4 regions of the Comamonas sp. CMM02 genome follow, and region 1 is predicted to be linked to each of the others. Evidence: predicted binding sites of a transcription regulator. Region 1 holds the regulator's gene; each other region holds the start of a gene.

Region 1 (8,022 bases):
CCGGTGTTCTATGTGCAGTACGCGCATGCCCGCATCCAGTCGGTACTGCGTAGCTGGCAGGAAAGCGGTGGCGCTGGTCTGGCCGCTTTGCAAGGCGTGGATTTGTCTGCGCTGCAGGGCTCACAGGCTCAGGCCTTGATGCTGCTGCTGGCCAAGTACCCCGAAATGCTGACGGCAGCTGCCAATGGCAACGCACCGCATGACGTCACTTTCTACCTGCGTGATTTGGCTTCCGCCTACCACAGCTACTACGACGCAGAGCGTATTCTGGTGGACGACGAGTCAGTCAAACTGGCCCGTCTGGCACTGGTCGCTGCTACGGCGCAGGTGCTGCACAATGGCTTGGCTGTGCTGGGTGTGAGCGCACCTGAGCGCATGTGAGAAATACTACAAGTAACGTGACAGGCGGTTTTATGGTTAAGCAGCAGCGAGGTGGAACGATCCTCGGTCTCATCATCGGCCTGATTTTGGGGTTAGGCATTGCGCTGGGCGTGGCGGTGTACGTCACCAAGGTGCCTGTACCTTTCCTCAATAAGGGTGACCAGCGCAATACCGAGGCCAGCGAGAGCGAGCGTAACCGTAACTGGGACCCGAATTCGCCACTGTACGGTAGCACTCCTTCGCGCAACGCGCCGCCAGCACCGGCGACAGAGCCGGGCGCTACCACCGCAGCACCGGTCATCGACCCCGTGGCACAGCCGCCTGCGGCATCAGCAGATCCGCTGGGAGATTTGGCGAAGGCGCAGGTCAAAGCGTCAGAAGCGAAGGTCGCCGCAGAAGCTAAGGCCGCCAGCGCAGCCCCTGCTGCTGCGGATGGCTTTAGTTACTTTGTGCAAGCAGGTGCATTTCGCACACAGGCCGATGCAGATGCCCAGCGTGCCAAATTGGCCATGCTTGGCTGGGAAGCGCGTATCAGCGAGCGTGAGCAAAACGGCCGCCCAGTGTTTCGCGTGCGTGTGGGGCCTTTCACCAAGCGCGGTGATGCTGAGCAGCTCAAGCAAAAGCTCGATGGTGCAGGCGTTGACTCCGCACTGGTGCGTGTGCAGCAGTGAACTTTTTGAGTTTTCTAAGCTCTGACTTCCCATATTTCCTTAAGGAGCCTTTTTGATGCAACGCCGCCAGTTCTCTTTGGCTGCAGCTACTGCTGCTACTTCCATGGCTTTTGGAGCCAACTCCGCACTGGCGCAGCAAGCTGCGCCTCAAGAGGGTAAGGAATACCTGCGCTTGTCCAAGCCAGCGCCTGTCGATGCGCCTGCTGGCAAGATCGAAGTGGTGGAGTTTTTCTGGTACAGCTGCCCCCATTGCAATGTGTTTGAACCGACGTTTGCGGCCTGGAAGCAAAAAGCACCAGCGAACGTTGTGGTGCGTCGCGTGCCTGTGGCGTTCAATGCCAGTTTTGTGCCGCAGCAAAAGCTGTATTTCGCGCTGCAGTCCATGGATAACTTTGACGCCATGCACGTGAAGGTGTTCCACGCCATCCATGTGGAGCGCAATAAGCTGGCAAAAGATGAAGATATTTTCAACTGGGTGGCCAAGCAAGGCGTGGATGTGAACAAGTTCAAGGAGGTCTACAACTCCTTTAACGTGTCCAGCCAGGTGCGCAAGGCCACGCAGCTGCAGCAGGCCTACGATGTGGAGGGCGTGCCTTCCATGGGTGTGGCTGGCCGCTACTACACCGACGGTCCTCGTGCGGGCAGCATGCCCAACGTGCTGCGTGTGGTGGAATATCTGGTGGCACAAAGCGCCAAGGCGTAATGGTCAGGGCCGGCTTTTCCAGCTCTTTGCTACATCGACAGCCCGCCTTGTGCGGGCTTTTTAATGGAAAACGAGGATGCGTGACTACAATGTGCTGCAAGAAACGTGCCCTGCCCATGACATCAAAATTCATCACCTGCCTCTTGTTGACGGCCCTTGCGGGGGCTGCAGGCGTAGCGCATGCTGAGCGTGCGGATCGCGACAAGCCCATGAACATTGAGTCGGACGCACTGCGCCACGATGAATTGACGCAGACCAGCGTATTCACCGGCAATGTGGTCATGACCAAGGGGACCATTGTGTTGCGCGGTGCGCAGCTGGATGTGCGCCAGGATGCGCAGGGCTATCAGCATGGGGTGGTGAAGGCTGAAGCGGGCAAGCGCGCCTACTTCCGTCAAAAGCGCGATACGGCTCCCGGTGCCCCCGATGAAGTGGTCGAGGGTGAAGGCGAAATCATTGAGTACAACGGCAAGACCGATGATGTGAAGCTGATTCGCCGTGGCCAGTTGCGCCGTTATACGGGCGGTAAGCTCAGTGATGACATCATGGGCAGCGTCATTACCTATAACAATCTGACAGATGTGTTCACTGTGGATGGCGAAAAGCGCACCAACGAGCCGTCGTCAGCACCAGCCGGTTCTGGCGGCCGTGTGCGTGCCATCCTGGCACCCAAGGCAGCGCCCAGTGCGAGCCCTTCTGCCCCCGTGCCTGCACAGCCCTTGCAGCCTTCTGGTAATTTGAATCTACAAGGCAAGTAATGGCTGAGAACACCCCGGACACTGTGGTCTCCAGCAAGCTGGAAGCCCGACACCTGGCCAAGTCGTATGGCAGCCGCAAGGTGGTGAAAGATGTGTCAATGACTGTGCAAAAAGGTGAAGTGGTGGGTTTGCTCGGCCCCAATGGTGCAGGCAAGACCACTTCGTTTTACATGATCGTAGGCCTGGTGCGCAGCGATGGTGGAGATGTATTCATCGATGGTCATTCCGTGGGCAGCATGCCCATTCACCAGCGCTCGCGCCTGGGCTTGTCGTACCTGCCGCAAGAAGCTTCCATCTTTCGCAAATTGAATGTGGAAGACAACGTGCGCGCGGTGCTGGAGCTGCAAAAAAATGATGCGGGCCAGTCTTTGTCCAGAGATGAGATTGAAAAACAGCTGACGTCCTTGCTGCAAGAGCTGCGCGTGGACCATCTGCGCAAATCGCCTTCGTTGGCGCTGTCTGGGGGGGAACGCCGCCGCGTGGAGATCGCCCGCGCTTTGGCCACTAACCCGCGCTTCATCTTGCTCGACGAGCCTTTTGCCGGCATCGATCCGATCGCCGTCATTGAAATTCAACGCATCATTGGTTTTTTGAAGGAACGCGGCATCGGTGTGCTGATTACCGATCACAACGTGCGTGAAACACTGGGTATCTGTGACCACGCTTTCATCATCAGTGATGGCACAGTACTGGCGCAGGGAACGCCACAGGAAATCGTCGAGAACCCGGATGTCAGACGGGTCTACCTCGGCGAACACTTCAGGATGTAGCCCTCTACGGCAGTTTTCAGGAAAAACAACAAGGGTCGAAAGAGGGGTACAGCGTTGAAGCCAGGTTTGTCACTGCGGGTCTCACAGAATTTAGCGCTGACGCCACAACTGCAGCAGTCCATCCGCCTCTTGCAGCTATCTACGCTGGAGCTTTCCCAAGAAGTCGAGCAAATGCTCGACGAGAATCCCTTTCTTGAGGTGGCCAATGAGGATGCCCCTTCTGAAGAATTTGGTGTAGCCAGCGTTGATGCAGCACCTGAATACGATGCACATGCGGCAGATGAGGCGCAATACTCCATATCGGATAGTGCAGGCGCAGCAGGCGCTGATGGACAAAAAGATCAAGATGCTTCCGCCTCTGAAAATGATCTTCCTAGCGATTGGGAAGGCGATGGCAGTGTGGACATGGCGTTCGAGGACAGCGAGTGGGGTGGCGATGCCCTGCCTCGCGGCACCCGCGATGATGACGATGCGCCCACCGCGTTGGAGCTGGCAGGCACCCATGAGTCTTTGACAGACTTTCTGCTCCAGCAGTCGCTGTCCCTGCGTTTGTCCGAGCTGGATCGGTACGCGCTGCGTTTTCTGATTGAAAACCTTAACGACGATGGGTATCTTGAAGATTCACTGGAAGAGCTGGCTCTGGGTCTGGCAGGCCCCTCGGATCTGGAGCAGTTAGAAGAACTGGTGCACCGCTTTACCGTTGCTCTGGGTTTGTTGCAATCCCTGGAGCCTGTGGGCGTGGGCGCACGTGGATTGTCAGAGTGCCTGCGCCTGCAGCTTCAGCACCTGCGCCACCAAGGTGGTGACACCGACCTGATCGATATGGCGCTGCAGTTGTGCGCGCAGCCCTTGGAGCTGCTGGCTCGGCGCGATGTTCGCAAACTCATGCAGGCCTGCGGTCTGCCTGAAGCCAAGGTGCGCGCTGCGCTGGGGGCAATTGCACGGCTAGAACCTAAGCCTGGGCGTCGCTTTGTGAATGTGGAGCGCAACGTGGTGGTGCCCGATGTCATCGTCAAGAAAGTCGCGCGCCGCGGGGCTGATGGCATGGCTCAGTTCAGTGTTCAACTCAACCCCGATGTCATGCCCCGCCTGCGTGTGCATGACATCTATGCCGGGGCACTGCGCAGCCACAAGGGCAGCGAGGGGCATGCTGGGCTGCAGCAGCGTCTGCAGGAGGCGCGCTGGTTTATCAAGAATGTGCAGCAGCGTTTTGACACCATCTTGCGGGTGTCCAAAGCGATTGTGGATAGGCAGAAGAACTTCTTTGTGCATGGCGAGCTGGCCATGCGCCCCTTGGTGCTGCGGGACATTGCCGATGAGCTGGGGCTGCATGAATCGACCATCAGCCGCGTGACCACGGCCAAATACATGTCCACCCCCCATGGCACGTATGAGCTGAAGTATTTCTTTGGCTCGGGTCTGGGCACGGAAACGGGGGGCAACGCCTCCAGTACGGCGGTGCGGGCGTTGATCAAGCAGTTCGTGTCGGCGGAGAGCACCAAAAAACCGCTGTCTGACAGCCAGATTGCCGAGATGCTCAAGGAGCAGGGCATTGAGTGCGCACGCCGCACGGTGGCCAAATACCGAGAGGCGCTGAAGATTGCGCCAGCAAATTTGCGCAAAGCGCTGTAAGCCGGGGGAGCATCCCGTTGCGCCTGTGTTGGTTTGTGCTTACTGTTTAGCTAAGCTTGCTAGCGCTCGATAGAATCGCGCGAGTTGAATCAAAATGCGCTGCCTGTGGGCGGCGCTTTTGTTTTCCCAGCTTGTGTTAACCAGTTGAGCGCGCAGCGCGCTCGGAGAACCACCATGCAGCAACGTCGTCACACCCTTTTGGCCATTGGGGCCGCCACTTTGGCCGCTTTGGGCGCTATTGCGCCTGTGGCCCATGCCGAAGAAAAGCCCAAGGTGGCGCTGGTCATGAAGTCGCTGGCCAATGAGTTTTTCCGCACCATGGAAGACGGTGCCAAGGCGCACAACAAAGAACATAAAAATTATGTGCTGGTGAGCAACGGTATCAAGAACGAAACCGATACCGCCGCGCAGATCAAGATGGTTGAGCAAATGGTGGCGCAAAAGGCGCAGGCCATCGTGATTGCGCCTGCTGACTCCAAGGCGCTGGTGCCAGTGCTGAAAAATGCAGTGGACAAGGGTGTGATTGTTGTGAATATCGACAACCGCCTGGACCCTGAAGCCCTGAAGGAAAAGAACCTGAACATTCCTTTTGTGGGACCTGACAACCGCCTGGGTGCCAAGCTGGTGGGCGAGCGTCTGGCCAAGGAGCTGAAGGCGGGTGACAAGGTCGGCATCATTGAAGGCGTCTCTACCACCACCAACGCACAGCAGCGCACTGCAGGCTTTAAAGATGCCATGGATGCTGCCAAGATGAGCATCGTGGGCGTGCAGTCCGGTAATTGGGAAATTGCCAATGGCAACACTGTTGCGGCTGGCATGATGCGAGAGAACCCAGACCTGAAGGCATTGCTGGCGGGTAATGACTCCATGGCCCTGGGCGCTGTGGCTGCGGTGCGTGCGGCAGGCAAGACGGGCAAGGTGCTGGTTGTCGGTTACGACAACATCCAGGCCATTAAACCCATGCTCAAGGATGGCCGCGTGCTGGCCACGGCAGACCAGTTTGCAGCCAAACAGGCCGCGTTTGGGATTGATGTGGCCTTGAAGGCCATCAAAGATAAAACGCCGCAGGCACAGCTTCCCGTTGAGGTGAAAACCGACGTGGTGCTGGTCACCAAGTAAGGGCGGCTTTCATGGCATTCCCAACTCCTGCAGACCGTGGCAGCGTGGTCATGCGCCTGGAAGGCATTGGCAAAGACTACGGCAGCAGCACGGTGCTGGATGGTGTGAGTCTTGACCTGCGGGCGGGTGAAGTGCTGGCACTGACCGGTGAAAACGGGGCAGGAAAAAGCACCTGCTCCAAGATCATGTGCGGCCTGGTGACTGCAACTCGTGGGCAGATGACCTTGATGGGTCAGCCTTTTGCTCCCGCCTCGCGCGCCGATGCGGAGCGGCAAGGTGTGCGCATGGTGCTGCAGGAGCTGGGGTTGGTGAATACGCTCAGCGTGGCTGAGAACTTGCTGCTGGATCGATTGCCGCACCGCTGGGGCGTGGTTGATCACCGTCGCTTGAACGAGCTGGCGCGCGAGCAACTGGCCAAAATGGGGCTCAATCACATTGATCCGCGCACCCAGGTGTCCGAGCTGGGCATTGGCATGCAGCAGATGGTGGAAATCGCCCGCAATCTGCGCGATGGCAACCGTGTGCTGGTGCTGGATGAGCCCACAGCCATGCTGACGGCCAATGAAATTGAGCATCTGTTCAAGCAAATTGATCTGATGAAGGCACAGGGCGTGGCGCTGATTTACGTCTCGCACCGTCTGGAAGAGCTGCAGCGCGTGGCCGAGCGCGCTGCCGTGCTGCGCGATGGTCGTCTGGTGGATGTCCTTCCCATGCAAGGCCTGTCGGAAGCTACCTTGGTGGAGCGCATGGTGGGCCGCCATGTGGAAACGCTGGACGACAAACCCCGGCGCAAGGCCGGCCCTGTGCTGATGCGCGCAGAGAACATGTCACGCGGTGATGTGGTCAAGGATGTGAGTCTGGAGCTGCACGCGGGCGAAGTGCTGGGTGTGGCTGGCTTGGTGGGCGCGGGCCGTACAGAGCTGATGCGGCTGCTGTACGGTGCTGACAAAGCCGATACCGGAAGTATTGAGCTGACTGGTCAGCACCCCGATCAACAGCCCCAAACAGTCACTCCCAACTGGCGCAGCCCCATGCAGGCGGTGCGCGCAGGTATTGGCCTGATTACCGAGGACCGTAAAGCACAGGGCTTGCTGTTGCCCCAGTCGATTCGCGTGAATACCTCGCTGAGCCATCTGGGCTCGGTTTCCGGTGGCGGCTGGCTCAATCGCTCACGCGAAGCACAACTGGCCAAGCAGATGGTGCAGCGCTTGCGTGTGCGCGCGGTCAATGCGGAACAGCCGGTGGGCACCTTGAGCGGCGGCAACCAGCAAAAGGTGATCTTTGCGCGCTGGCTGCACCGGGACTGCCCCGTGGTCTTGCTGGACGAGCCCACGCGTGGTGTCGATGTGGGTGCTCGCGCTGATCTGTACGCCGAGATCAACACCATGACCCACCAGGGCAAAGCAGTGATGGTGGTCTCCAGTGACCTGCGGGAGCTCATGGAGCTGTGCGACCGCATTGCCGTCATGTACCAGGGCCGCATTGTGGCTACCTTTGAGCGCGGAGCGTGGAGCCAGCAAGCCTTGCTCGCCGCGGCGTTTGGTGACGTCACTGCACAAGTGCCCGCAACGGCTGCCGCCTAAAACAATACTTACCTCACCCAATGTCTTCCTCTACTTCTATCTCCACCCCGGCTGCAGCGTGTAGCCCATGGCGCCAGGAAATTGGCACCTACCTCGGTTTGCTTGTGGTGCTGATCGCCATGGTGGCGCTGTTCAGCTCCATGTCGGACTACTTTCTCACCCAGGACACGCTGCTGTCCATTGCCAACGAAATCCCTGCGCTGGCTGTGATGGCCGTGGGCATGACTTTTATCTTGATCATTGCGGGCATTGATCTGTCGGTGGGCTCTGTGCTGGCGCTGAGCGCGGCGGCTGCGGCCGCAGCCATGCTGCAATGGGAGTGGGGAGTCTGGGGGGCTGCTGCGCTGGGCCTGATGGTGGGTGTGGTCTGTGGCGCGATCACCGGGGGTATCTCGGTGGCATGGC
Region 2 (8,022 bases), 1.1 Mb from region 1:
GCATGAGAGCGAGGTGGACGAATTCCACTGCGACCGTGCACTGGTGCAAAGCGCCGGGCAATGGGTCGTGCAAGCCGTTTAAGGCATTTTTCAATTCATCGGATTTGAGATTATGAAAGCAACCAAAGGTCGCAACGTGGTCGTCGTCGGTACCCAGTGGGGCGACGAAGGCAAGGGTAAATTGGTCGATTGGCTGACCGAAAGCGCTCAAGGCGTTGTGCGTTTCCAAGGCGGTCATAACGCAGGTCACACTCTGGTGATCAATGGCGTCAAGACTGCGCTGCACTTGATTCCTAGCGGCATCATGCGCCCTGGCGTTAAGTGCTACATCGGCAACGGTGTGGTGCTCTCGGCCGGCAAGCTGTTCGAGGAAATCGAAGGCCTGGAAAAGGCGGGTGTGAGCGTGCGCGATCGTCTGCGCGTGTCTGAAGCCTGTCCCCTGATCTTGCCTTTCCACCAAGCCCTGGACGTAGCCCGTGAAGCGGCCCGCGAACAAGGCGGCGTGCAAAAGATTGGTACCACTGGCAAGGGCATTGGCCCCGCCTACGAAGACAAGATTGCCCGCCGTGCTTTGCGTGTGCAAGACCTCAAGCACCCTGAGCGCTTTGCAACCAAGCTGCGCGAGCTGCTCAAGCTGCACAACCACATCTTGGTGGAAGTGCTGGGCTCCAAGAAGTTTGAATTTGCCGACGCGCTCAAGCCTTACATCAAGGACGGCGAAGTGCAGTTTGATGTGGTCTACGAAGAAGCCATGCGCCACGCAGAGCTGCTCAAGCCCATGATTGCCGACGTTTCGCGTGAACTGAACGACGCACATGCCGCAGGTGCAAACCTGCTGTTTGAAGGCGCACAAGGCACGCTGCTGGACGTGGACCACGGCACCTACCCCTACGTGACATCGTCCAACTGCGTGGCAGGCAATGCCGCCGCTGGCGCTGGTGTAGGCCCGGGCATGCTGCATTACGTTCTGGGTATTACCAAGGCGTACTGCACCCGCGTGGGTGGTGGCCCCTTCCCGACCGAGCTGGAGTGGGAAAAAGAAGGCACGCCCGGCTACATCATGTCGACCGTGGGTGCTGAAAAGGGTGTGACCACAGGCCGTTCGCGCCGCTGTGGCTGGTTTGATGCTGCGTTGCTCAAGCGTTCGGCACAAATCAACGGTTTGTCAGGTCTGTGCATTACCAAGCTGGACGTACTGGACGGTATTGAAGAGCTGCAACTGTGCGTGGGCTACGAGCTGGATGGCGAGAAGATCGACATCCTGCCTCTGGGTGCTGACGACATCGAGCGTTGCAAGCCTATCTACGAGTCGATTCCCGGCTGGACTGATACGACCGTTGGCGTGACTGACTATGCCAAGTTGCCTGTGGCAGCGCGCAACTACCTGGACCGTATTGCACAAGTGACTGGCGTGCCGATCGCCATGGTTTCGACCAGCCCTGATCGCGATCACACCATCCTGATGCAAAACCCCTACGTTGCTGCGTAAGTGGCATTGCCTCTATAAACACGCTCCTCGCGAATTTACACAGGAACACGAACATGTTGACTGAAGACGGCAAGCACTTGTACGTTAGCTACGACGAATACCATGGTCTGATCGAGAAGCTGGCTTTGAAAATTCACCAGTCCGGCTGGGAATTTGACACCATCTTGTGCCTGGCCCGTGGTGGCTTGCGCCCAGGTGATATCTTGAGCCGCATCTTTAACAAGCCTCTGGCCATCATGTCCACCAGCTCTTACCGTGCTGAAGCAGGCAAGGTGCAGGGGCACCTGGATATTGGTCGCTTCATTGCCACTCCCAAGGGTGAAATCGCTGGCCGCGTGCTGCTGGTGGATGACCTGGCTGACACAGGCGTGACACTGAATGCCGTGGTGAAGATGCTCAAGGAAAACTACCAGCCCATCACAGAGATGCGTACGGCCGTGATCTGGACCAAGGGTGTCTCGACGTTCAAGTCGGACTACTCGGTAGAAGACCTGCCGACCAATCCATGGATTCACCAGCCCTTTGAAGGCTATGACAACCTCTCGCCAGAGAAGTTGATGGAAAAGTGGAAGCTGTAATTGAGTTTGCATTCCCTGAAAGAGGAGCCCTTGTGGCTCCTTTTTTATTCTCAGGTGATAAATAAATAGGAGCTGTTATCGCTTATGTACCAATCATTTCAAATATAAAAGTATCTGAAATGTATATGTATAAAGCGTTGATAGCTATTATTTTAAATTTCTACAGTGCAGTCATAAATCCAGGCCTGCACGTGTCGACATGCTGACGTTATGCTCATGCCATGCAAATGATGTTTGATGCACTGTGGCGCGCTTTGGCTGACTGCCTACGGGGACGAGTGATTGCGTGGTCCTTGTTCCCCTTGCTTGTCGTGGCCGCCATGGTCGCGCTTGTGGGCATTTTTTGGTGGGATGGCGCTGTGGCTGCCGTGCAGACATGGCTGGAGCGAGCCAGCTGGTTGCAATGGCTGTGGGCATGGATGGGCAGTAGCTACGCCTATGCAAGCGCTGTAGCGGCGGCAGTGACTGTGGTGCTGCTGATGGGCCCTGTGATCGTCATCGTTGCGCTGGCTGTAGTGGCGATGGTGATGACGCCGCAAATGGTGGAGCTGGTAGCGCAGCGCCGCTTTGCGCATCTGGAGCGAAAACGCGGCGGTGGCTGGGCCAGTAGTGCTTTATGGGCCATGGGCTCTACGGCATTGGCATTGCTGGCGTTGCTGCTGTCGATCCCGCTGTGGCTGGTGCCGCCCCTGGTGCTGGTGTTGCCACCGCTGATCTGGGGCTGGCTGACTTACCGGGTCATGGCCTTTGATGCACTGGCTGAGCATGCCAGCCAGGCTGAGCGACAAATCATTTTCAAGCAGCACCGTTATCCGTTGATGTTGATGGGGGTGATCTGCGGCTACGCTGGCGCAGCGCCTGCCATTGTCTGGGCGTCTGGCATGGTGTTCGTGGCGGCATTCTGGATTTTGATTCCTATTGCCATCTGGATTTATGCACTCGTGCTCGCTTTTTCCTCATTGTGGTTTGCCCACTATGGATTGGCGGCGCTGTACAGCTTGCGTGCAGCAACGGCACCCGATGCAGCACCTGATGCACCATCTTCGGCGCCAGTTCTTTAAACCGTCCGTTGTGTTTTGAATCAATTGGTGCATTCCGTAGGGTAGATGACTAAGTGCATCAATATGGTGCGTTCTTACGAACTAAAATGGTGCCCATGAAGCAGGCTCGGAGGAGTTTGCTAGATTTGCACCAAAATGGTGAATGACTCAAAGGCCGTGAAGCCCACATACTTCATGGCCTTATGCTTGTGAAAGTATGGGGCAGGGCCAGTTTCAAGCTGGCACACAAACTGCTTTGCTAAACGCGTACTTTCTATGAAGCGCTTTTCCAGGAGAACCTGATGGCTAAGACCGTTGCAGATGTGATGAACCTAGTGAAGGACAACGAGGTCAAATTTATTGACTTCCGCTTCACCGATACCCGTGGCAAAGAACAGCACGTGACCGTGCCTGTGTCGCACTTCGATGATGACAAGTTCTCTTCGGGCCACGCCTTTGACGGTTCGTCGGTTGCCGGTTGGAAGGGGATTGAAGCTTCGGACATGCTGTTGATGCCCGATCCCAATACCGCGAATATCGACCCCTTCTTTGAAGAAACCACACTGATTTTGCAGTGTGACGTGATCGAACCCGGTGATGGCAAGGCCTATGACCGCGACCCCCGCTCGGTAGCCAAGCGCGCAGAAGCCTACCTGAAGGCTTCTGGCCTGGGCGATACCGCTTACTTTGGTCCAGAACCTGAATTTTTCATTTTTGACGGCGTGCGCTGGGGTACAGAGCCGCACAACCCCTTCTTCGAAATCGAAGAATACGAAGCGCCTTGGAACACGGGCACCAAGTTTGAAGGCGGCAACCGCGGTCACCGTCCACGCGTCAAGGGTGGCTACTTCCCCGTGCCTCCGGTTGACAGCACGCAAGACATGCGCGCTGAAATGTCCCTGATCCTGGAGTCTCTGGGCATTCCAGTTGAAGTGTTCCACCACGAAGTGGCGGGCGCAGGTCAAAACGAAATCGGCACACGCTTCTCGACATTGGTTGAGCGTGCTGACTGGACACAGCTGCAAAAGTACGTGATCTGGAACGTGGCCAATACCTACGGCAAAACTGCCACTTTCATGCCCAAGCCCTATTCGGGTGACAACGGCTCTGGCATGCACGTGCACCAGTCCGTGTGGAAAGATGGCAAGAACCTGTTTGCTGGCGACGGCTATGCCGGTCTGTCTGACTTTGCCCTGTACTACATTGGCGGCATCATCAAGCACGCCCGTGCACTGAATGCCATCACCAACCCCGGTACTAACTCATACAAGCGTCTGGTCCCTGGCTTTGAAGCCCCAGTGAAACTGGCTTACTCGGCCAAGAACCGCTCGGCTTCGATCCGTATTCCTTACGTGAGCAACCCCAAGGGTCGCCGCGTGGAAGCACGCTTTCCAGACCCACTGATGAACCCCTACCTGGGCTTTGCAGCCTTGTTGATGGCTGGCTTGGATGGTGTGGAAAACAAGATCCATCCAGGCGAAGCTGCCACCAAGGATCTGTACCACCTGCCTCCAGAAGAAGACAAGCTGGTGCCCACTGTCTGCCACAGCCTGGACCAGGCTTTGGAAGCACTGGATGCCGACCGCGCTTTCCTGACCAAGGGTGGTGTGTTCAGCGACAGCATGATTGATGCCTACATTGAGCTGAAGATGGGTGAAGTGACACGCTTTCGCCAGGCCGTACATCCTGTCGAATACGACATGTACTACTCGCTGTAATCTGCATGAAGGGGCCTGTGTACACAGGCTGCTGTCTGCAGATGCGCAAAAGCAGCCTTCGGGCTGCTTTTTTTATAGGACAAAGGTGCTTATGCCTAGTCGGAAAATCAAGGACAGTGCGCGGCTTGCACTGCACAATGCAGTGATGCCGTCAACCTTGGTGGACGCACGGCCCAACCTTGCATGGAGGCATAAGAATGAATAAATGGATAGTTCTCTTGGTGTGCACCATGGCTGGCAATGCCATGGCTCAAGAGCGTATTTACCGGTGCGGCAATGAATACACCAACAGTGCCGCTGTGGCCAAGCAGCGCAACTGTCAAGTAATGGAGGGTGGCCACGTCACGGTGGTGCACACGGATGGCGGCGGCGCTGGCACCTCTTCTGCAAAAGCAGCGAGCAGTGAACCCAAGCCTGCAGTCAGTAATCGGGCTGTGCAGGTCGATCCGAATCAGCAGAAAGCCCGTGATAACGATGCCCGTGCCATCTTGCAGGCAGAGTTGAAGAAAGCCCAGGACAAGCTCAATGCGCTGAAGGCCGAATTCAATGATGGCAATCCGACGAAGTCAGCATTGGAGCTGCGCAATCCCCAGGTTTTCAATGAACGGCTGGAAGCACTGAAGGCAAACATTGCACGGCAAGAGGCGGATGTGGCAGGTATTCAGCGTGAACTCTCGCGCCATTCAGGTGGTTGATTTTTAGAAAGCTTGAGCAGCCCATGCCGGTTGATTCTTATGACGCCATACCGCGTTTTGCGGCGCTGGATCTTCTGTCCACTTTAGTGGTGGTTGTGGATGACAAGGGGGCTGTTGTCTTTGCCAATGCTGCACTTGAGAGTGCCATGGGCATGTCCCGCCGGATGCTGGAAGGCGGAGAGTTTGCTCAGCACCTTTCCGATCCATCCTTGTTGCGTTCAGGGCTGGGTGCGGCCCACGGTCAAGGTTACGCCGCCATGAGTTTTGATACGGGCCTGCAGCGCGCTGTGCAAGAGTCCTTGTTTGTCCATGTGACGGTGACAGCCATCGAGCACTCTGAGCTGAAATTGATTGAGCTGTGGGTGCTGGAGCAGCAGGCGAGACAAGACAGAGAAGAGCGTTTGGTAGAGCAAGCGCAGGCCAACAAAGAGCTGGTGCGTAACTTGGCCCACGAAATCAAAAATCCGCTGGGTGGTATTCGCGGGGCGGCCCAACTGCTGGAAATGGATTTGGAGACCAAAGAGCTCAGGGAGTACACGCAGGTCATCATTCATGAGGCCGACCGCTTGCAAAGTCTGGTGGATCGCTTACTGGCGCCGCACCGTCACCCCCATCAACTGGTGGATCTGAATATTCATGAGGTTTGTGAGCGCGTACGCTCGCTGGTCTTGCTGGAATATCCGCAAGGATTAAAGATTCGGCGTGACTACGATATTTCTATCCCGGAGTTCAAGGGCGATCGCGCACAGCTGATTCAGGCGCTGCTCAACATTGTTCAAAACGCAGCGCAGGTGCTCTCGGAGAAGCTGGACAACGGCGATGCCGAGATCACATTGCGGACACGGGTTGTCCGTCAGGTAACGATTGGTCGCCAGCGACACAGACTGGCATTGGAATTGCATGTGATTGACAACGGCCCCGGCGTGCCAGATCACATCAAGGAGCGGATTTTTTATCCGCTGGTGACTGGCCGGGATGGAGGTTCGGGCTTAGGGCTGCCCTTGGCGCAAACATTTGTGCAGCGTCATCATGGTCTTATTGAATGCGAAAGCATGCCCGGGCGTACGGATTTCCGTATCCTTATCCCGCTGCCTTAAGACCTGGGCCTTTTAGAACACGCAACGGAAGGTAAACACTGCATATGAAGCCGATCTGGATAGTAGATGACGACCCCTCGATCCGCTTCGTCTTAGAGAAGGCGCTAGCTCGCGAAAACCTTCATACACGCAGCTTTAGCAACCCCCGCGAAGTGCTGGCAGCGTTGGCTGACTTGCCTGAGGGCGACCCAGGTCAGCAGGGCCCCCGTGTACTGGTGAGTGATATCCGCATGCCGGGTGGCTCGGGCCTTCAGCTGCTGGAAGAGGTGCATGCCCGGCTGCCAGATCTGCCGGTCATCATCATGACGGCCTACTCAGACTTAGACAGTGCGGTATCTGCCTTTCAGCGCGGGGCTTTTGAGTATTTGCCAAAGCCCTTTGACTTGCCAAAAGCGGTGGAGCTGATTCGCCGAGCTCTCGAAGAAAGTGAGCGCGAACAGGTTGCAGAAGAGCGTCAGGCAGTCATGCCCGAGATGCTCGGACAAGCACCGGCCATGCAGGATGTGTTTAGAGCCATTGGCCGTTTGAGTCAAAGCGCTGTCACCGTCTTGATCACGGGTGAATCGGGCTCGGGTAAAGAGCTGGTGGCGCGTGCCTTGCACAAACATTCGCCCGTTTCAGGCGGCCCCTTTGTAGCGATCAACACTGCCGCAATTCCCAAGGACTTGCTGGAGTCAGAATTGTTTGGCCATGAGCGAGGAGCCTTTACGGGCGCTCAGACACAACGCCGTGGCCGGTTTGAGCAGGCAGAGGGTGGAACGCTGTTCTTGGATGAAATCGGAGACATGCCCTTTGACTTGCAAACGCGTTTGCTGCGCGTGCTGTCTGACGGGCAGTTTTATCGCGTAGGTGGACATACTGCCGTCAAGAGCAATGTGCGCGTGATTGCAGCGACCCACCAGAACTTGGAACAACGCGTGAAAGATGGCGTTTTCCGTGAGGACTTGTTTCACCGCTTGAATGTGATTCGCCTGCGTTTGCCATCGTTGCGTGAGCGTGCAGAAGATGTTCCTATGCTGGTCAAATATTTTCTGCAACGCAGTGCCAAGCAACTGGGGGTAGAGCCCAAACGCATTTCCGAAGCAGCGCTGCAGCGCATGTCGCAGTTCAGCTTTCCTGGCAATGTCCGGCAGCTGGAGAACATCTGCCATTGGCTGACGGTAATGGCCCCTGCGCAGCAAATTTCTACCCAGGATCTTCCGCCTGAAGTATTGGGCGGTGCAGATGATTTAGCGGCAGCGGCATCCGTGGTGAATATGGCGATGACGGCAGTGCCAGAACCTGTAGCGCACTCACCATCAGCTACAGGACTTGGGCAGACTGCCATACAGCACAGTGAAGCTTCGCTGCTGCAGGGCTGGGAGGCGTTGCTAGAAGTGGAGGCGCGCAAACTTTTGCAAAGTGA
Region 3 (8,022 bases), on a different contig from region 1:
CACCACAATCAAGGCTGCACCGCCAAAGGCGAGCATTGCCATGCGTTCGTCAATCAGCCACCAGGCGGTGAGCGCGGCAAACACCGGCTCCAGTCCATACACAATCGCGCTGCGCATGGCATCTACGCGCTGCTGGCCCCAGGCCTGAAAGATGACCACCATGGCGCTGGCAATCAGCCCCAGGTAAATAAGTGCACCCCAGGCATTGGCAGACAGCGCCATGGCCTGTGTATGCAGTTGGGCCATGCCGTTAGGTTGCACCAGCAGCATCAGCGTGGTGCATACCCACATGGAACCCGCCAGCGCTGCCGCCATGCGCGTGGCGCGCAGTGGAGCGGCCTGATTACGCAGAGCGGCCGCTTCCATGGTCAAGATATAGACGGCGTAGACGGCAGCGCTGCACAGGGTGAGCGTGTCGCCCCAATTCCACGGGCTGTCTTCAAAAAACATCAGGCACATGCCGGCGACGGCCATGGCACAGGCGGCCCACACTTGCCAGCCCATCCGCCGGCGCAGCACCAGCCAGGCGATCAAAGGCACGATCAGCACGTTCAATCCGGTGACGAAGGCGTTGCGGTTGCTGGTGGTGTGGCTCAGCCCTTCAATCTGCAGCCAGAAGGCCAGAAAATTGAGCACGCCCAGCCCCAGGCCCCAGCGCCATTCGGCCCTGCGCATGCCGCGCCACAGGGGCAGCAACACCACGGCGGCCATGCCAAAACGCAGCCAGATGATCTGCAGCGCAGACAGGTCTGCCGACAGCTGCTTCATGGCCGGAAAGGTGGTGCCCCAGACGACGGTGACAGCCAGCAAGGCCGCAAGGCCCCAGCGTTGAGTGCGCATGTGAAAAAGGCAGGCGTAAAAAAAGAAGCAGTCAGCGCTTATGTTATCTATGTTTCAGCATCAAAACATGCTGAAACCCTGAAAACACAGGCGCTAATAGCTCCTTTGTTTGATAGCCCGCAACGGGTGTGAAAACAGCGCCTAGTGTGCCACGCGCCCGATGAATGCGGCAATGCGCTCGTTGGCAGGGCGGGCAAAAAACTCTGCCGGCGGTGCTTCGTGGGCAATACAGCCTTGGTCAAAGAACATCACGCGGTCGGCCACTTCGCGGGCAAAGCCCATTTCGTGGGTCACCACAATCATGGTCATGCCTTCCTTGGCCAGACTGCGCATCACTTCCAGCACTTCCTGCACCATCTCGGGATCGAGCGCGCTGGTGGGTTCGTCAAACAGCATCACCTGTGGCTCCATGGCCAGCGCACGCGCAATGGCCACGCGCTGCTGCTGACCACCCGAGAGCTGCCACGGGTACTTGTGTGCATGGTCCTGCATGCCCACGCGTTCGAGCAATTGCATGGCTTTGGCGTTGGCAGCGCTGCGCGATATCTTGTGGATGCGCCGGGGTGCCAGCGTCACGTTGTCCAGCACCGTCATGTGACCGAACAGGTTGAACTGCTGAAACACCATGCCCACTTCGCAGCGCTGTTTTTGCAGCGTGGCTTCGTGGTCGGTGACGGGCACGCCGTCGATGGTGATCGTGCCGCCGTCGTGCGGCTCCAGGCGGTTGAGTGCCCGCAGCAACGTGGATTTGCCCGAGCCAGAAGCGCCGATGATGACGGTTACTTCGCCTTTGCTGAATGCGGTGGATACACCTTGCAGCACCTGGTGCGTGCCAAAGCTTTTGGTCACCTTGTCGCAGACGATGTAGGGCGTGCGGGTATTGGCAGCTTGGCTCATTTTTGGCGGCCTTCCACGTCAAAACGGTATTCGATGGCTGCGGTCACCTGGGTCACCAAAGTGGTCAGCACCAGGTAGGTGACGCCCACCGTCAGCAGCGTTTCAACGGGCTGAAAGGTAGACGACTGGATGCGGTTGCCCACGTTGGTCAGCTCTACCACGCCAATGGCGTAGGCCAGCGAAGAGTCTTTGAGCAAAGCCACAAAGTTGCTCACCAGTGGAGGCAGCGAAATCTTGAACGCCTGCGGGAACACCACATCGGTGAACACACGGGTTTTGGGCAAACCCAGCGCACGGGCGGCTTCAGCCTGCCCGCGGGGCACGGCGTTGAGGCCGGCGCGCACGGCTTCGGCGTTGTAGGCCCCCACATTGAGCGCCAGCGCAATCACTGCAGCGGCAAAGTCAGGCAGATTCAGGCCTGGCACAAGCACCGGCAGGGCAAAGTACATGAACAGAATCTGTACCAGCAGCGGCGTGCCGCGAATGATCCAGATGTAGGTGCTGGCAATGCTGCGCAGCAGGCCATTGCCCGAGGTACGGGCCAGCGCTGCAGCCACACCCAGCAGCAGGCCGGCAGAGCCACTGATCAAGGTCAGGTACAGCGTGGTGCGTGCGCCTTCGGCAAATTCGCCGGCGTGGTCACCAATTGGCTCGGGAAGCAGGGCCAGCAACTGGCCGAGTGCAGACACCACCACCACCATCAGCAACAGGGCTGTGACCAGGGTGGCGTTGCTGCGTTGGGTGCGGCTCCAGTGGGTGGGCCAGATAGCAGTAAGCATAGAAAAACCAGAATGGAAAAACGAAAACGCCCTGGAGCAATCTCTTCAGGGCGTAGGGTGCAGTGGCCGGGCGCTAGCGCTGACGGACCACGGGGCTACCCATGCTTCGTTATTCCGGGCAGCGGATGTCTTCCTGGAACCACTTTTGCGAGATCTTGGCGTAGCTGCCATCTTTCAAAGACTCGGCAAATGCCTTGTTCCATGCGGCTGCCAAAGCCTGGTTGTCTTTGGAGACAGCAGAGGCAACGCGTTCGACAAACAGCAGTTCGCCCTGGTTGAACTTGATCTTGCTGTTCTTTTGCAGCATTTCCTTGGCCAGGAAACGCTCGGTCACCCACGCGTCAACGCGCTTGGTCATCAGCGCATTGAGGGCGGCTTCGTTGGTGGGAAAGTTCACCACGCGTTGGACACCGGGCACGTTCTTTTGAACGTAGTCCAGGTAGGTGGTGCCGGTTTGCGCAGAGACGGTCTTGCCGGTCAGATCCTTGGCACTTTTGATAGCGTCGGTCAGTGCAATCACCTGCGCCCCTGAGCAGTAGTGCGGGGCGGTGAAGGTGACGGCCTTTTCACGCTCGGGGGTGATGCCGTGCGAGGAGATCACCAAATCCCAGCGGTCTTGCTTCAGGCCAGTCAGCAGGGCGTCGAAGGAAATGGTTTTCCATTCGGTCTTTAGCCCCATTTTCTGGGCCATCAGCTCGGCCAGCTCCACCTCAAAGCCGGTCAGCTTTTTGCCTTCAAAGTAGGCAAACGGGGTGTAGTAGCCTTCAGTGGCCAGACGGATAGTGCCGTCTTTTTGGATGGCTTCGAACGAGCGGGCGTGGGCACCAGCTGTAGCCAACACTGCAACGGCGGCAGCGGCGATCAGGGAAATGCGTTTCATGTGTAGTTCCTGGAGACATTCGCAGGGTCCAGACCCCCGGCCCCAGAGATGGGGCCTCCGCACGCACCACGCGGCGCGGAAAAAAATAGAGGCCACAGCCAGCACACAACAGTGCCCGGCAGTGCCGCTGGGTGTTGGTGTCAATGCACCAAAAAAGAGCGGCTTGGCGGCGAAAGCAACCCGCAATTATAGAAGTGAGACTTCGCCAGCGCAGAAGGCTGCCTGAGCAGCCCCCAAGGGTTTGCGTCTACGAGGCTCGGGTTTACCCGCCAAAGGCATCCCAGCCGGTTTTACAGATCAGCAGGCTGACCACCACAATGAAAATCACGCGGACAAAGCCTGCGCCATGGCGCAGCGCCATCCAGGTGCCCAGCACGCTGCCCAGCACGTTGGCAATGGCCAGAGGAATGGCAAAGTGCCACCACACGTGCCCCTTTATCGCAAACAGGGCAATGGCCGCCAAGTTGGTCATCACGTTCATGAGCTTGGCGTTGATGGAAGCGTTCAAGAAGTCATAGCCCAGCAGACGTACGAGCAAGAAGACAAAAAAGCTGCCCGTGCCAGGTCCAAAAAAGCCGTCGTAAAACCCGATGACCAGACCGATAGCTGCTGTCAGCCACTGCGCAGCGCGCTGGCTGCGGTGGGGGGTGTGTTCACGGCCCAGCTCTTTTTTGGCCAGTGTGTAGATCAGCACGCCCAGCAAGATGAAGGGCAGCAGCTTGCGCAGAAAGTCGGGGTTGACCAGGGTCACGGCCCATGCACCGGCAAAGGCACCGACACCTGCTGCCACGATGCCCGGAATGATGGTGGGCCAGGTGATGGAGATGCGGCGGCTGTACTGCCACGTTGACATGGCCGTGCCCCAGACCGCAGCGCTTTTGTTGGTGCCAAACAAGGTGGCGGGTGCAGCGGTGGGAAATGCAGCAAACATGGCGGGCACCAGTATTAGCCCGCCACCGCCGACGATGGCATCCACAAAACCAGCCAGGGCCGAAGCCAGAGAGATAAAGATCCATTCCATGGTGGTCGATTGTGCGCTGCCCTGACGGCGTGAAGCTGTCACTTGCCCAAACAAAAAGCGCCGGGGGTACCGGCGCTTTGGAAAGGCATCTCATTGGCGGATGCTTTTTAGATATTGGTCTGTTTGTGGATCGAGTTTGTCTCCTCGGGCCCTCTTTGCTACACCTTGGTGCAGCGCTTGAGTGGATGGACTGTAACGGCTGCATCGGTCTGGTGCATCGGGGATTTCCCGCAAGCTTGTTCGGAAACGTCTGACAGCCATGTGGTGGGCGCGCAGCTAGCGCAAAGACAGCCGGGCACAGCTTGTGCTTGGTGGCGGTCACCAAAAAGCAAAGGGGGATGGACATGAAGATGCACAACACGCTGGGCTGGATGGGGGTTGCTGCTGCGCTGATGGCACTGCCCGTGGGGGTGCAGGCGCAGCACATGGTGGGGTTTGACGAAATTCGTGGTGCCGACACGGCCTGGGTGCTGGTATCTGCGGCGCTGGTGCTGCTGATGACGCTGCCCGGCGTGGCGCTGTTTTACGCGGGCATGGTGCGCGGCAAAAATGTGCTCAACACCTTGGCGGCAGTACTGGGTGCTGCTTGCGTGGTCAGTGTGGTGTGGTTTGCCGTGGGCTATTCGCTGGCTTTTACGCCCGGTAACCGCTGGCTGGGAGGGCTGGAGCGCATCTGGTTTGCGGGGCTGGATTACCAGCTGGCGGCGCAGCAGCTGTCGGTCAGTCACATGGCTGCGCATATTCCGGAGGCAGCCTACGCCCTGTTTCAACTGACGTTTGCCATCATCACTGCGGCGTTGATCGTGGGGGCTGTTGTAGAGCGCATGCGGTTTGGTGCGCTGATGCTGTTTATGGCGCTGTGGAGCCTGTGCGTCTACGTGCCCGTGGCCCACTGGGTGTGGGAGCCCGGTGGCTGGCTGGCGCGCATGGGGGCGCTGGACTTTGCTGGCGGGGCCGTGGTGCATGTGAATGCGGGCGCTGCAGGGCTGGCCTGCGCCTGTTATCTGGGCAAGCGCACGGGCTATGGACGCGAAGCGTTTCAGCCCTACAACCTGGGCTGGACCATGCTGGGCGCGTGCCTGCTGTGGGTGGGCTGGTTCGGTTTCAATGGTGGCTCTGCCCTGTCAGCCGACGGGCGCGCAGCACTGGCCATGGTGGTGACCCATCTGGCAGCAGCCGGCGGTGCGATTGGCTGGGCGGCAGGCGAGTGGATGTTCCGCCGGCGCGTCTCGCTGCTGGGCTTGTGCTCGGGTCTGGTTGCCGGTTTGGTGGCGGTCACGCCGGCAGCCGGTTTTGTGGACATGGGCTCGGGGCTGCTGATTGGCGCGATGGCTGGCCTGGTCTGCTACTGGGGCGCAACGGGTTTCAAGCGCTGGCTGGGTGCCGATGATTCGCTGGACGTGTTTGGCGTACACGGCCTTGGGGGCATGGTGGGCTCCATCCTCACCGGGGTGTTTGTCAGCAGCACCATCTCGGGCGCCAGTGGCAACCTGCTGGCGCAAACCGTGGCCGTGGTTGCGGTGGCGGTGTACAGCTTTGTGGCCACCTGTGTGCTGATGTGGCTGACCGACCGGGTGACCCCGGTGCGGGTGGAGCTGCATGATGAGCAGCAAGGTCTGGACATTACCCAGCACCGGGAGCACGTGGGTCAGTAAGCATGAACCCCGCTGCTCCAGCCTGCGGCGTGCAGTGGGAGACCGCCATGCCCTGGAGTCACAGGGCTCGGTGCAGCAATCAAGCAAGGAGTGGGTGATGGCAAACAGTGAACGTGTGGCAACGGCAGCCCACCTGCATGTAGCCTTGCGGCGCAAGGCAGGCCGTGTGACCGATACCGACTGGATGGCCGAAAACGACGACTACGCGCGTGAAGTGGTGTGCGTTGCACGGGCCAAAGCCCGGGAAGACGGAGATGCGCAACTGGCTGACCTGGCCAGCAAGCTGGAGGCGCTGCTGCCGACCGGTGCACAACTAGCCTCACCGTCCGTACCGCCGCTGGCGCAGCGGGCGAGCCGAAATCTGCGCGAAAGCAATGCGCCGGGGGCTGGCGATGCTGAACGCTATATCGGGGGCTTGCGCTGAGTGCTGTTGCCCGTTACCCGCCGGTGCGAGGCCATTGCCATGCAGGCGCTGTGGCTTGCCGCCTGGCCCTGCACGGCATCGTGTGTAAAAAGCGGTGGTGATTAAAAGTGAGCTTGTATCGCTTATGCAGTGGCGTTTTTAAATACTTTTATATCTGAAAGCGTTGTGTATTAAGCGTTAGCAGCTCACTTTTTAAGTGGATCTGCGCTTCAGCTGTTTTGTAGTCGTCAGACCGTCAGGGCGTGAATGGGCTCATCCATGGCAGAAGCGACAGCCGTTTCCACTTTGGCGTTGCGTGCCTTGCGGTCTGCGCGAATCCATTGCGCCGCTTTTTCAGCCAGCATCAGCGTTGGGCTGTTGGTGTTGCCGCTGGTGATGGTGGGCATGGCACCGGCATCCACCACACGCAGTGCCTGCACGCCACGCACACGTAAATGGCTGTCAAGCACGGCCATGCTATCGCCGTCACGCCCCATCTTGGTGGTGCCTACGGGGTGGAAGATGGTGGTGGCAATGTCGCCCGCCAGCCGTGCCAGCTCTTCATCGGTCTGGTATTGCGTGCCCGGCTTCCATTCCTCGGGCTTGTAGCGTGCCAGCGCGGGCTGGCTGACGATGTTGCGCGTCACGCGCAGGCTGTCTGCTGCTACCTGGCGGTCATGTGCCGTGCTCAGGTAATTGGGGGCAATCGAGGGTGCGTCCTCAAAATTGGGGCTCTTGATCTGCACCGTGCCACGGCTGGAGGGGTTGAGGTTGCACACGCTGGCCGTGAAGGCGGGAAAGCTGTGCAGCGGCTCGCCAAATGCATCCAGCGACAAAGGCTGCACGTGGTATTGCAAATTGGGGTGCGGCATGTCGGGGTGGCTGCGCGTGAACGCACCCAGCTGTGAGGGTGCCATGCTCATTGGCCCCGTGCGGTGCAGCAGGTATTCCAGCCCGATGCGCATCTTGCCCCAGCGTGTCGCGGTCAAGGTATTGAGCGTGGGCGTGTCATTGACCTTGTAGACCGAGCGGATCTGCAGGTGGTCTTGCAAGTTGGCCCCCACGCCCGGCAAATCCAGCGTGACTGGAATGCCCTTGTCGCGCAGTAAATTGGCCGGGCCAATGCCCGACAGTTGCAGCAACTGCGGTGAATTGATGGCCCCCGCGCACAGGATGACCTCTTCCGTGGCCGTGAGGTGTTCCAGCTCATCGCCAATCCAGGCTTTCACCCCGGTGCAGCGCAATGAGCCATCGGACTGGCGCTCAGTGACCAGACGGGTGGCCTGGGCCATGGTCCACATCTCGAAATTAGGGCGGCCATAGCATTTCGGGCGCAAGAAAGCCTTGGCGGTGTTCCAGCGCAGCCCATCTTTCTGGTTCACTTCAAAGTAGCCCACACCTTCGTTGACTCCCGTGTTGAAGTCCGGGGTGGCAGGAATGCCCGCCTGCTGTGCAGCCTCGGAAAAGGCATCCAGAATGTCCCAGCGCAGGCGCTGTTTTTCGACGCGCCACTCGCCCTTGTTGCCGTGCCAAGCGGCAAACGCCGC
Region 4 (8,022 bases), on a different contig from region 1:
GCTGTTCACGGCAGGCCAGCCAGTCGCCCGCCGTCTGCGCGCTGTCCAGCCGTACGCCACCCATGCTGCGGCATGCCGCATCCACCGCTGCCACCGCACCACGCAGGCGCACATACAGCGTGTCCACACCAGCGTCTTCTACCCAGCAACTGGCGTTCAGCGGCAAAGGCTGGCCGCCCCACAGGTTCAGGCGCTGCAGAGCCTCGGCTTGCGACACGCCATCAAAGCGCAGCGTGGTTTCTGCAGGCGCAACGGGCAAAACTTTGAGGCTGACTTCCGTGATCAGGCCCAGAGTTCCCCAGCTACCGGCCATGAGGCGCGAGACGTCATAGCCCGCCACATTCTTCATCACCGTGCCACCAAAACGCAGCAGCTCAGCCTTGCCATTGATGATTTCAATGCCCAGAACAAAATCGCGCACGGCCCCTGCACTGGCGCGGGCCGGGCCACTCCATCCGGCAGCCACCATGCCCCCCACCGTAGCTTGCCTGTTGGTACTGCCGGCAAAGTGGGGAGGCTCAAACGCCAGACACTGGCCTTGCGCAGCCAGTACGGCCTCCAGCTCTGCTAAAGGTGTGCCAGCCTTGACGGTCACGACCAGTTCGCTGGGCTCATAACTGACGATGCCTGTCAGGCTGCAGGTGTCCACAATGTCGCCTTGCAATTGCATGGCGTGAAAGTCTTTGCTGCCACCCCCGCAAATGCGCAGGGGCGTTTGTTCAGCAATGGCGGCGCGTACGCGCGCTTGAATCTGGTGAAGGGCTGCATCCATGGCTGTAAATCGTAGCGACACCACGGTTTTTTACCAGCTGTCCGGGCGTGAATTTTTTGAATGCCCTGCGTGAATCACGCTGCGCTGCAGCAACAAAAAAACCGCCCCCGAAGGGGCGGTTCAAGCAAACCTCGCAGGCAGTGCGTGCTGCCTGCTGTCTATGCTTAACGGTTGTAGGCAGACTCACCGTGGGTGGTGATGTCCAGGCCTTCGCGCTCAGCATCTTCAGCCACTCGCAGACCCACCAGGATATCTGCGATCTTGAAGCAGACGTAAGAGACCACACCGCACCAGACCATGGTCACGATCACGCTCTTGAACTGCACCCAGACCTGCGCACCCATGGCGAAAGTGTCAGGACTCAGACCACCTGTGCCACCCAGACTTTGCGAGGCAAACACACCCGTCAAGATAGCGCCCAAGATACCGCCCACGCCATGTACGCCGAACACATCACACACGTCGTCAGCCTTGAGCATGCGCTTCAGACCAGACACCCCCCACAGGCACAGAGGGCCAGCAATCAGACCCATCACGATGGAACCCATGGGGCCCACAAAACCAGCGGCGGGAGTGATGGTGACCAGGCCAGCCACCGCACCGGATGCGGCGCCCAGCATGGAAGCCTTGCCCTTGTGCAGTGACTCCGTCACGATCCAGGCCACGGCAGCAGCGCCAGTTGCCAAGATGGTGTTGATGAACGCCAGACCTGCACCACCGTTAGCAGCACCAGCGGAGCCGGCGTTGAAACCGAACCAGCCCACCCACAGCAGGGATGCACCCACCATGGTCAGTGTCAGGCTGTGAGGAGGCAGGGCTTCCTTACCGAAGCCGATGCGCTTGCCCACCATGTAGGCACCCACCAGACCAGCCACGGCAGCGTTGATATGCACCACCGTTCCGCCCGCAAAATCGAGCGCGCCATCGGCTGCCAACAAACCACCGCCCCACACCATGTGGGCCATGGGGATGTAGCTGAAGGTGAACCACAGCACCGAGAAAATCATCACGGCAGAGAACTTGATGCGTTCTGCAAAGGCACCCACGATCAGCGCCACCGTAATCGCAGCAAAGGTCGACTGGAAGGCCACAAACACATACTCAGGAATGGTGGGCAGCATGCCAGACAGCGTGTCGGGCGTGATGCCAGCCAGGAACAGCTTGCTGAAGTCTCCGTAGAACTTGCCTTCGCCACCGAACGTCAGCGAGAAGCCATAAATAGCCCACAGCACAGTGATCAGCGAGAAGATGGTGAACACCTGTGCCAGCACGGACAGCATGTTCTTGGAGCGCACCAGACCGCCATAAAACAAGGCCAGGCCCGGGATGGTCATCAAGATCACCAGCATGGTGGATGTCAGCATCCACGCGGTGTCACCGGAGTCCAGCTTGGCCACTTCTTGCGCGGCGGCAGCCACAGGTGCTGCGGTTTGCACAACGGCTTCTACAACAACAGCTGCAACAGGCGCAGCTTCTTGAGCAAAGGCACCTGCGGCTGTGGCCAAGAGGCCTACGCCGAGCGTGAGTGCAGGGAGCGATTTTTTCATGTCAGTCTCTTGCATTAGGGGTTGCGTTACAGCGCTTCCTTGCCGGTTTCACCGGTGCGGATACGCACGACTTGCTCCAGGTCGTAAACAAAAATCTTGCCGTCGCCGATCTTTCCTGTGCGTGCTGCACCTTCGATGGCTTCGATCACTTGCTCAAGCACGGCATCGTCCACCGCTGCTTCCAGCTTGACCTTGGGCAAAAAATCCACGACGTATTCCGCACCGCGGTACAGCTCGGTATGGCCTTTCTGGCGGCCAAAACCCTTCACCTCGGTCACGGTGATGCCCTGGACCCCAAGCTGCGAGAGGGCTTCGCGCACCTCGTCGAGCTTGAAGGGCTTGATGATGGCTGACACCATTTTCATGAGACGTTCCTCCGGGAAGTGGGAAGTTGTAAAAAGTGTTGTGACAACCCCTTTAAGCAGTTAGCGTGCCAACCAGCGGCATTGAAGCGAGAGTTACAAGCGTCCTACAGTGAGCGCGCGCCACTTGCCGCCAATGCACCAAATCAGTGCAAGTTAGAGCCAGGTTTCTGACGCGCACTTGCACCGGAATAGGGAGGAGACCGTTCATGAGCTTGGCCTGTGTGCAAAGTCGGGCATTGCTGGGACTGCAAGCACCGTCTGTCACCGTGGAAGTCCACCTTGCCAATGGTCTGCCCAGCCTGAGTCTGGTGGGGCTTGCGGACCTTGAAGTCAAAGAGGCCCGCGAACGCGTGCGCTGCGCCATTGCCAACAGCGGGCTGGAGTTTCCCAACAACAAGCGCATCACCGTCAACCTGGCGCCCGCCGACCTTCCGAAAGACTCTGGCCGCTTTGATTTGCCCATAGCGCTGGGCATCCTTGCTGCCAGCGGGCAGATCGATGCCAAAAAACTGCAAGGCTGGGAATTTGCAGGAGAGCTGTCTTTATCGGGTGCGCTTCGGCCTGTGCGCGGGGCGCTTGCTACCAGCTTGGCACTGCAGATGCAGCACGCGGCTGTGCGCTTGGTGCTGCCCATGGAAAGTGCCGCTGAGGCTGCATGCGCCCCTCAGGCTGAGGTCTATGGAGCACAACATCTGCTGGATGTCGTGGCACAGCTACTCCCTTGCCCGGCCACACTCGATCCCACCACCAGCGCAGGCTGGCAACGCATGCCAGCGCCCCCCGTCACCGCGCATGCAACGCTGGCCGACATCAGCGATGTCAAGGGCCAGGCATCCGCCAAACGCGCGCTGGAGATTGCGGCGGCCGGCCAGCACGGCGTATTGATGGTGGGGCCTCCCGGCTCTGGCAAATCCATGCTGGCACAGCGCTTTGCCGGATTACTCCCCCCCATGTCTGCACACGAGGCACTGGAGAGCGCTGCCATTGCCAGTTTGTGCGGACGCTTCAAGGCCGACCAATGGGGACTGCGCCGCACAGCCAGCCCCCATCACACCGCCAGCGCTGTGGCTTTGGTGGGCGGCGGCTCGCCGCCTAAACCAGGTGAAATTTCATACGCCCACCATGGCACCTTGTTTCTGGATGAATTTCCTGAATTTGCCCGCAACGCTTTAGAAGCCCTGCGCGAGCCCCTGGAGACAGGCCGCATCACCATTGCCCGCGCAGCTCACAGTACAGAATTTCCGGCACAGTTTCAGCTGATCGCCGCAATGAACCCTTGCCCCTGTGGCTTCTGGGGTTCCACCCAACGCGCCTGCCGCTGTACTCCAGACCAGGTGGCGCGCTACCAAGGCAAGCTCAGCGGACCGCTGCTGGACCGGATTGATTTGCACATTGAAGTCGCTGCATTACCAGCGCAGGAGCTGCTGTCCGCCAGCAACGAAGAAAGCAGCACCACCATCCGCAGCCGCATTGTGCAAGCACGTGAGCGCGCCATGGCACGCCAGTCCTGCAGCAACCAGCAATTGCAAGGCGACGCTTTGGATCGATTTTTGCACCTGCAAGACAGTGCACATCAACTGGTGCGCAAGGCAGCAGAGCGCCTGGGCTGGTCTGCCCGCGCCACCCACCGTGCCTTGCGTGTGGCGCGCACCATTGCAGACTTGGCCCACAGCGACACCATTGCCAGCACGCATGTGGCTGAGGCCATGCAATACCGCCGAGCACTGCTGCACACCGCAAAGTAGGCTGCTGCGCAACCCTCATCTTGCGCTGGCAAGCAAGCTGCCGTCCGCCTGACTGGCGCTATGCCTGGGCACGCCCCCCAGTGGGGAGAGCTTGCCAACCAATGCCCGCAACTGTGGTGACCAGCCCTGTTGCTCAGGGGCCACCAGCCACGTATCGACCACGCCGATCTGGCTGCGCAAAGGCTCAGGCAAGCGCACACAATGAGTGCCAAATCGGCTCTGCTGGGTCTGCATCAGTGCCAGCGGCATCAACGCAAAGCCCATGCCTGCAGCCACACAGCCCAAGATGGCATCCAGCGTGCCCAGCTCCATGATGCGTGTGGACGTGATGCCTTGGCTGGCCAGCAACAATTCAATGCGCTGACGGTAGCTGCAACCCTGCCTGAATGCCAGAAATGGCGTGTGCAGCAGCACTTCTGGCGCGGGCAATGTCTGCATGGGCGCTGGCCCCACCAGCACCAGCTCCTCCTGAAACACGGGTTGCGCCCACCAGCGCGGGTTGGGTGGCTGGCCCGCCACAAAGGCGCAGTCGAGCGCTCCGCGCACCAGATCGTCCAGCAATGCCGCCGTGGGCCCAGTGCGCAACTGCAGGTCAATGTGGGGGTGGGCCTGGTACACCTTGGCCAGCACGCTGGGCAGGCGCAAGGCCGCCGTGCTTTCCATCGCACCTATGCGCAAGCTGCCGGCAGGCGGTACCTCACCCGCAAACAGCGCACAAGTGTCATCGTGGGTCTGCAAAAGGCGCTGCGCCTGAGGCAGCAAGGTATGGCCAGCGGGGGTCAGGCGCACCGGGCCATTGCTGCGCTCCATCAGCTGCACCTTCAGCTCTTCTTCCAGCTTCTTGATGTGTGCTGTCACGTTCGACTGCACGGTGTGCAACCGCTGTGCGGCGGCACCAAAGCTGCCAGTGCTGCAAACGGCATCAAAAATACGCAGAGATTTAAGTTGCATGGGGCATCAATCACAAAAAAAGATGATGGCATTCATTTTGAATCATTGGACATGATCATGACAAACGCCTAATCTGCCCCATCACTTCAAGGTTCCATGTGATTCGACGCTCTGAATTTCCGCTTTTCTTGACCGGCTTTCTGGCCACACTCAGTGGTGTGGGACTGGCACGCTTTGCCTACACAGCCTTGATGCCAGAGATGGTGCTGGCAGGCTGGTTCACCGGCGAGCAGGTGGCCTATCTGGGGGCAGCCAACCTCTTGGGTTATTTGATTGGCGCGCTGGCTGCTGCGCCGATGGCCGAGCGTTGGGGGGCCGTGCGCGTTCTGGTTGGGTGCTGGTTTGCGGTGGCACTGAGCTTTGCGGCTTGCAGTTTTGATCAACCCATGACCGTGTTCTTTGTCTGGCGCCTGCTGTCAGGCATTGCAGGTGCCACCTTGATGGTGTTGGGCCCCTCGGTCGCCATGTCTGCCACCCCCGTAGAGCGCCGTGCCGCACTGGGTCCACTGATGTTTTGCGGCATTGGGGTGGGCGCCTTGCTGTCGGCCACGCTGGTGCCAGCATTGGCCCAGCAAAGCCTTGGCGCCGTGTGGTGGGGCCTGACGCTGGTGTGCGTGGCCGCGCTGTGGTGGGGCTGGCGCAATGCACGCCAGCTGCCCGCCCCCATTCCCATGGTGGTTACGCCGGGTGCGGCCCCTGCTTTGCCAGCCACCGCTGTGTGGAGCCTGCCCGTCATCTTGGTGTTTGCAGCCTACACCACCGATGCCTTTGGCTTTGTGCCGCACACGGTGTTTTGGGTGGACTATCTGGCACGCGAATTGAATTTGGGCTCCACCTATGCCTCTACACAGTGGGCGTTTTTTGGTTTGGGAGCCGTGGCCGGGCCACTGTGCGCATCGCTGTGCGCTACGCGCTGGGGCTGGTGGCGCACCACAGCAGGGGCCTATGCCTTGAAAGCGATGGCCATTGGCATGCCCCTGATCTGGGTGGGCTTTGCCGGGCATGCGGTCTCTGGCTTTATCGTTGGCGCGCTGTCGCCCGGCATGGCGGCCATTACATCGGGCTACCTGATGCAGCTGATTGGTCCGGCACGTCACAAGCGCATGTGGGGCTACGCCACTGCCGCCTTTGCGCTACTGCAAGCCACCGCAGGCTATCTCATGGCCTATATCTACGCCCACACGGGCAGCTACCGCAGTCTGTTTTTCATGGGCTGCAGCGCCTTGATGCTGGGTGCCGTTCTGATTCTTTTCTCCAAGCAAAAACAGCCTCTAACGTCCCGCTAATGGGCGCTGGAAGCGTTCCTCTTTACAAGACCCAGCATGCAACTTTTTTTAAATACCACCTCACCTTTTGCACGCGTGGCACGTGTGATTGTTCTAGAAAGAGGGTTGGCCGATCGTGTCGATCTGGTCTGGAGCGACCCATGGGGCAACGACCCCGCCCTGCTCGCCACGCACCCCCAGCTGCGCATTCCAGTCCTGGTGACCAACGATGGCCATGCGATTGCGGAATCGCTGTTGATTGCGCAGTATTTAGACCAGTGTGGCTCTGGCACACCTTTGGTGCCTGCAGAGCACGCGGCCAGTGTGCTCGCACGCACCAGCGTCGCTTATGGCCTGATGGAAAGCGCATTTAATCTGGTGATTGCGCGCAAGTACGAAGGCGCGCAGGCTGCTGACTCCAGCGTCATGGGGCAACGCCGCCTGGCAGCCCTGGTGCGTGCGCTGCATCACATCGAAACTTCACTGCCTGCACTGCCCGGCACAGCGCTTTCGCTGGACCAGATCACCACGGCTGTTGCACTGGAATATGTCATGTTCCGGCTGCCCGACATGCTGCCTGCAGGAACCTCTGCGCGGACACAGCAATGGCTTGCGCAGATTCAGCAGCGCCCCAGTTTGATGACTACGGCATTTCATTAATCACGAACACTTCACGCTTGTGGCAGCTTGTTATCCTTCAGAGGTTCACGCTGGCTTACAGCCAGCGCTCTTTGACCCACACCTCTACTGGCTATGAATATTTCTCGACGCACCTGGCTTGCAATGGGCATGTCTCTGGGCCTGACCGCCTGCCTGGGTGGCAGCGCGCCCATTGACGTCATCCGCGACTTCTACATGGCTGTGGCCGCAGGCAACGCTGACAAAGCCACCCAGTACCTGGCGCTCCAGCAGGTCTCTGCCGATGAAATGCGCCTGGTCAAAGCCAAGGTTGAGATGATGGTTGCGCAGGGCAAATCCGTGGTGGATGCCAACAACGGTCTTGCAAAGATTGACATGCTGCAAGAGGACATGGCTGCAGACGGCAACAGCGCCAAAGTCAAAGTGCAAGTGACGTTCAAGAATGACAAAACCAAGAACGAAAGCTTTACGCTGCTCAAGGAAGATGGCCACTGGAAAATCCGCCTTTGATGCTGCGGACTGCGCACAGCACCGTCACTTTAGTGGCGGTTTTTTTCTGCACGGCCAGCGTAGCGCAGTTGCCCACCCTGCCGCCACAGGCACAGGCGGGTGATCTGATTTTTCGCACGGGCACTGAAGGTGTCAGCCATGCGGTCATGGCCATCGATCAAGGGCTGTACAGCCATGTCGGCGTCTTGATTGGCAATGCTGCGCGGTGGCAGGTACTGCACGCCACAC

Evidence for each region. Region 1 encodes sigma-54, which starts transcription at its own class of promoters, with help from an activator protein. Its sites were predicted from a motif close to TGGCANGNAANCTGCTTT; they were not measured.
Region 2: glnA (type I glutamate--ammonia ligase) is a predicted target of sigma-54. The motif match lies at 3,348-3,365, and genes of this name have one in related genera.
Region 3: IB213_RS15215 (ammonium transporter) is a predicted target of sigma-54. The motif match lies at 4,711-4,728, and genes of this name have one in related genera.
Region 4: IB213_RS14980 (P-II family nitrogen regulator) is a predicted target of sigma-54. The motif match lies at 2,738-2,755, and genes of this name have one in related genera.

Annotation. Positions count from the first base shown of each region.
Region 1 is NZ_JACUZW010000001.1:11,355-19,376, forward strand. Features, by position in the region: gene argS (arginine--tRNA ligase) at 1-381, shown strand, start outside; gene IB213_RS00065 (SPOR domain-containing protein) at 414-1,052, shown strand; gene IB213_RS00070 (thiol:disulfide interchange protein DsbA/DsbL) at 1,108-1,755, shown strand; gene lptA (lipopolysaccharide transport periplasmic protein LptA) at 1,872-2,513, shown strand; gene lptB (LPS export ABC transporter ATP-binding protein) at 2,513-3,283, shown strand; gene IB213_RS00085 (RNA polymerase factor sigma-54) at 3,338-4,915, shown strand; gene IB213_RS00090 (sugar ABC transporter substrate-binding protein) at 5,090-6,034, shown strand; gene IB213_RS00095 (sugar ABC transporter ATP-binding protein) at 6,046-7,617, shown strand; gene IB213_RS00100 (ABC transporter permease) at 7,638-8,022, shown strand, end outside.
Region 2 is NZ_JACUZW010000001.1:1,089,207-1,097,228, forward strand. Features, by position in the region: gene IB213_RS04940 (ATP phosphoribosyltransferase regulatory subunit) at 1-82, shown strand, start outside; gene IB213_RS04945 (adenylosuccinate synthase) at 113-1,489, shown strand; gene IB213_RS04950 (phosphoribosyltransferase) at 1,543-2,067, shown strand; gene IB213_RS04955 (EI24 domain-containing protein) at 2,289-3,128, shown strand; gene glnA (type I glutamate--ammonia ligase) at 3,410-4,825, shown strand; gene IB213_RS04965 (hypothetical protein) at 5,023-5,520, shown strand; gene glnL (nitrogen regulation protein NR(II)) at 5,544-6,617, shown strand; gene ntrC (nitrogen regulation protein NR(I)) at 6,662-8,022, shown strand, end outside.
Region 3 is NZ_JACUZW010000004.1:351,717-359,738, forward strand. Features, by position in the region: gene IB213_RS15190 (DMT family transporter) at 1-840, opposite strand, end outside; gene IB213_RS15195 (amino acid ABC transporter ATP-binding protein) at 982-1,737, opposite strand; gene IB213_RS15200 (amino acid ABC transporter permease) at 1,734-2,516, opposite strand; gene IB213_RS15205 (ABC transporter substrate-binding protein) at 2,626-3,396, opposite strand; gene IB213_RS15210 (TSUP family transporter) at 3,659-4,417, opposite strand; gene IB213_RS15215 (ammonium transporter) at 4,762-6,072, shown strand; gene IB213_RS15220 (hypothetical protein) at 6,170-6,496, shown strand; gene IB213_RS15225 (GMC family oxidoreductase) at 6,724-8,022, opposite strand, start outside.
Region 4 is NZ_JACUZW010000004.1:302,783-310,804, reverse strand. Features, by position in the region: gene glcE (glycolate oxidase subunit GlcE) at 1-772, opposite strand, end outside; gene IB213_RS14985 (ammonium transporter) at 937-2,319, opposite strand; gene IB213_RS14980 (P-II family nitrogen regulator) at 2,346-2,684, opposite strand; gene IB213_RS14975 (YifB family Mg chelatase-like AAA ATPase) at 2,891-4,429, shown strand; gene IB213_RS14970 (LysR family transcriptional regulator) at 4,445-5,380, opposite strand; gene IB213_RS14965 (YbfB/YjiJ family MFS transporter) at 5,479-6,666, shown strand; gene IB213_RS14960 (glutathione S-transferase N-terminal domain-containing protein) at 6,703-7,305, shown strand; gene IB213_RS14955 (DUF4878 domain-containing protein) at 7,399-7,794, shown strand; gene IB213_RS14950 (YiiX/YebB-like N1pC/P60 family cysteine hydrolase) at 7,827-8,022, shown strand, end outside.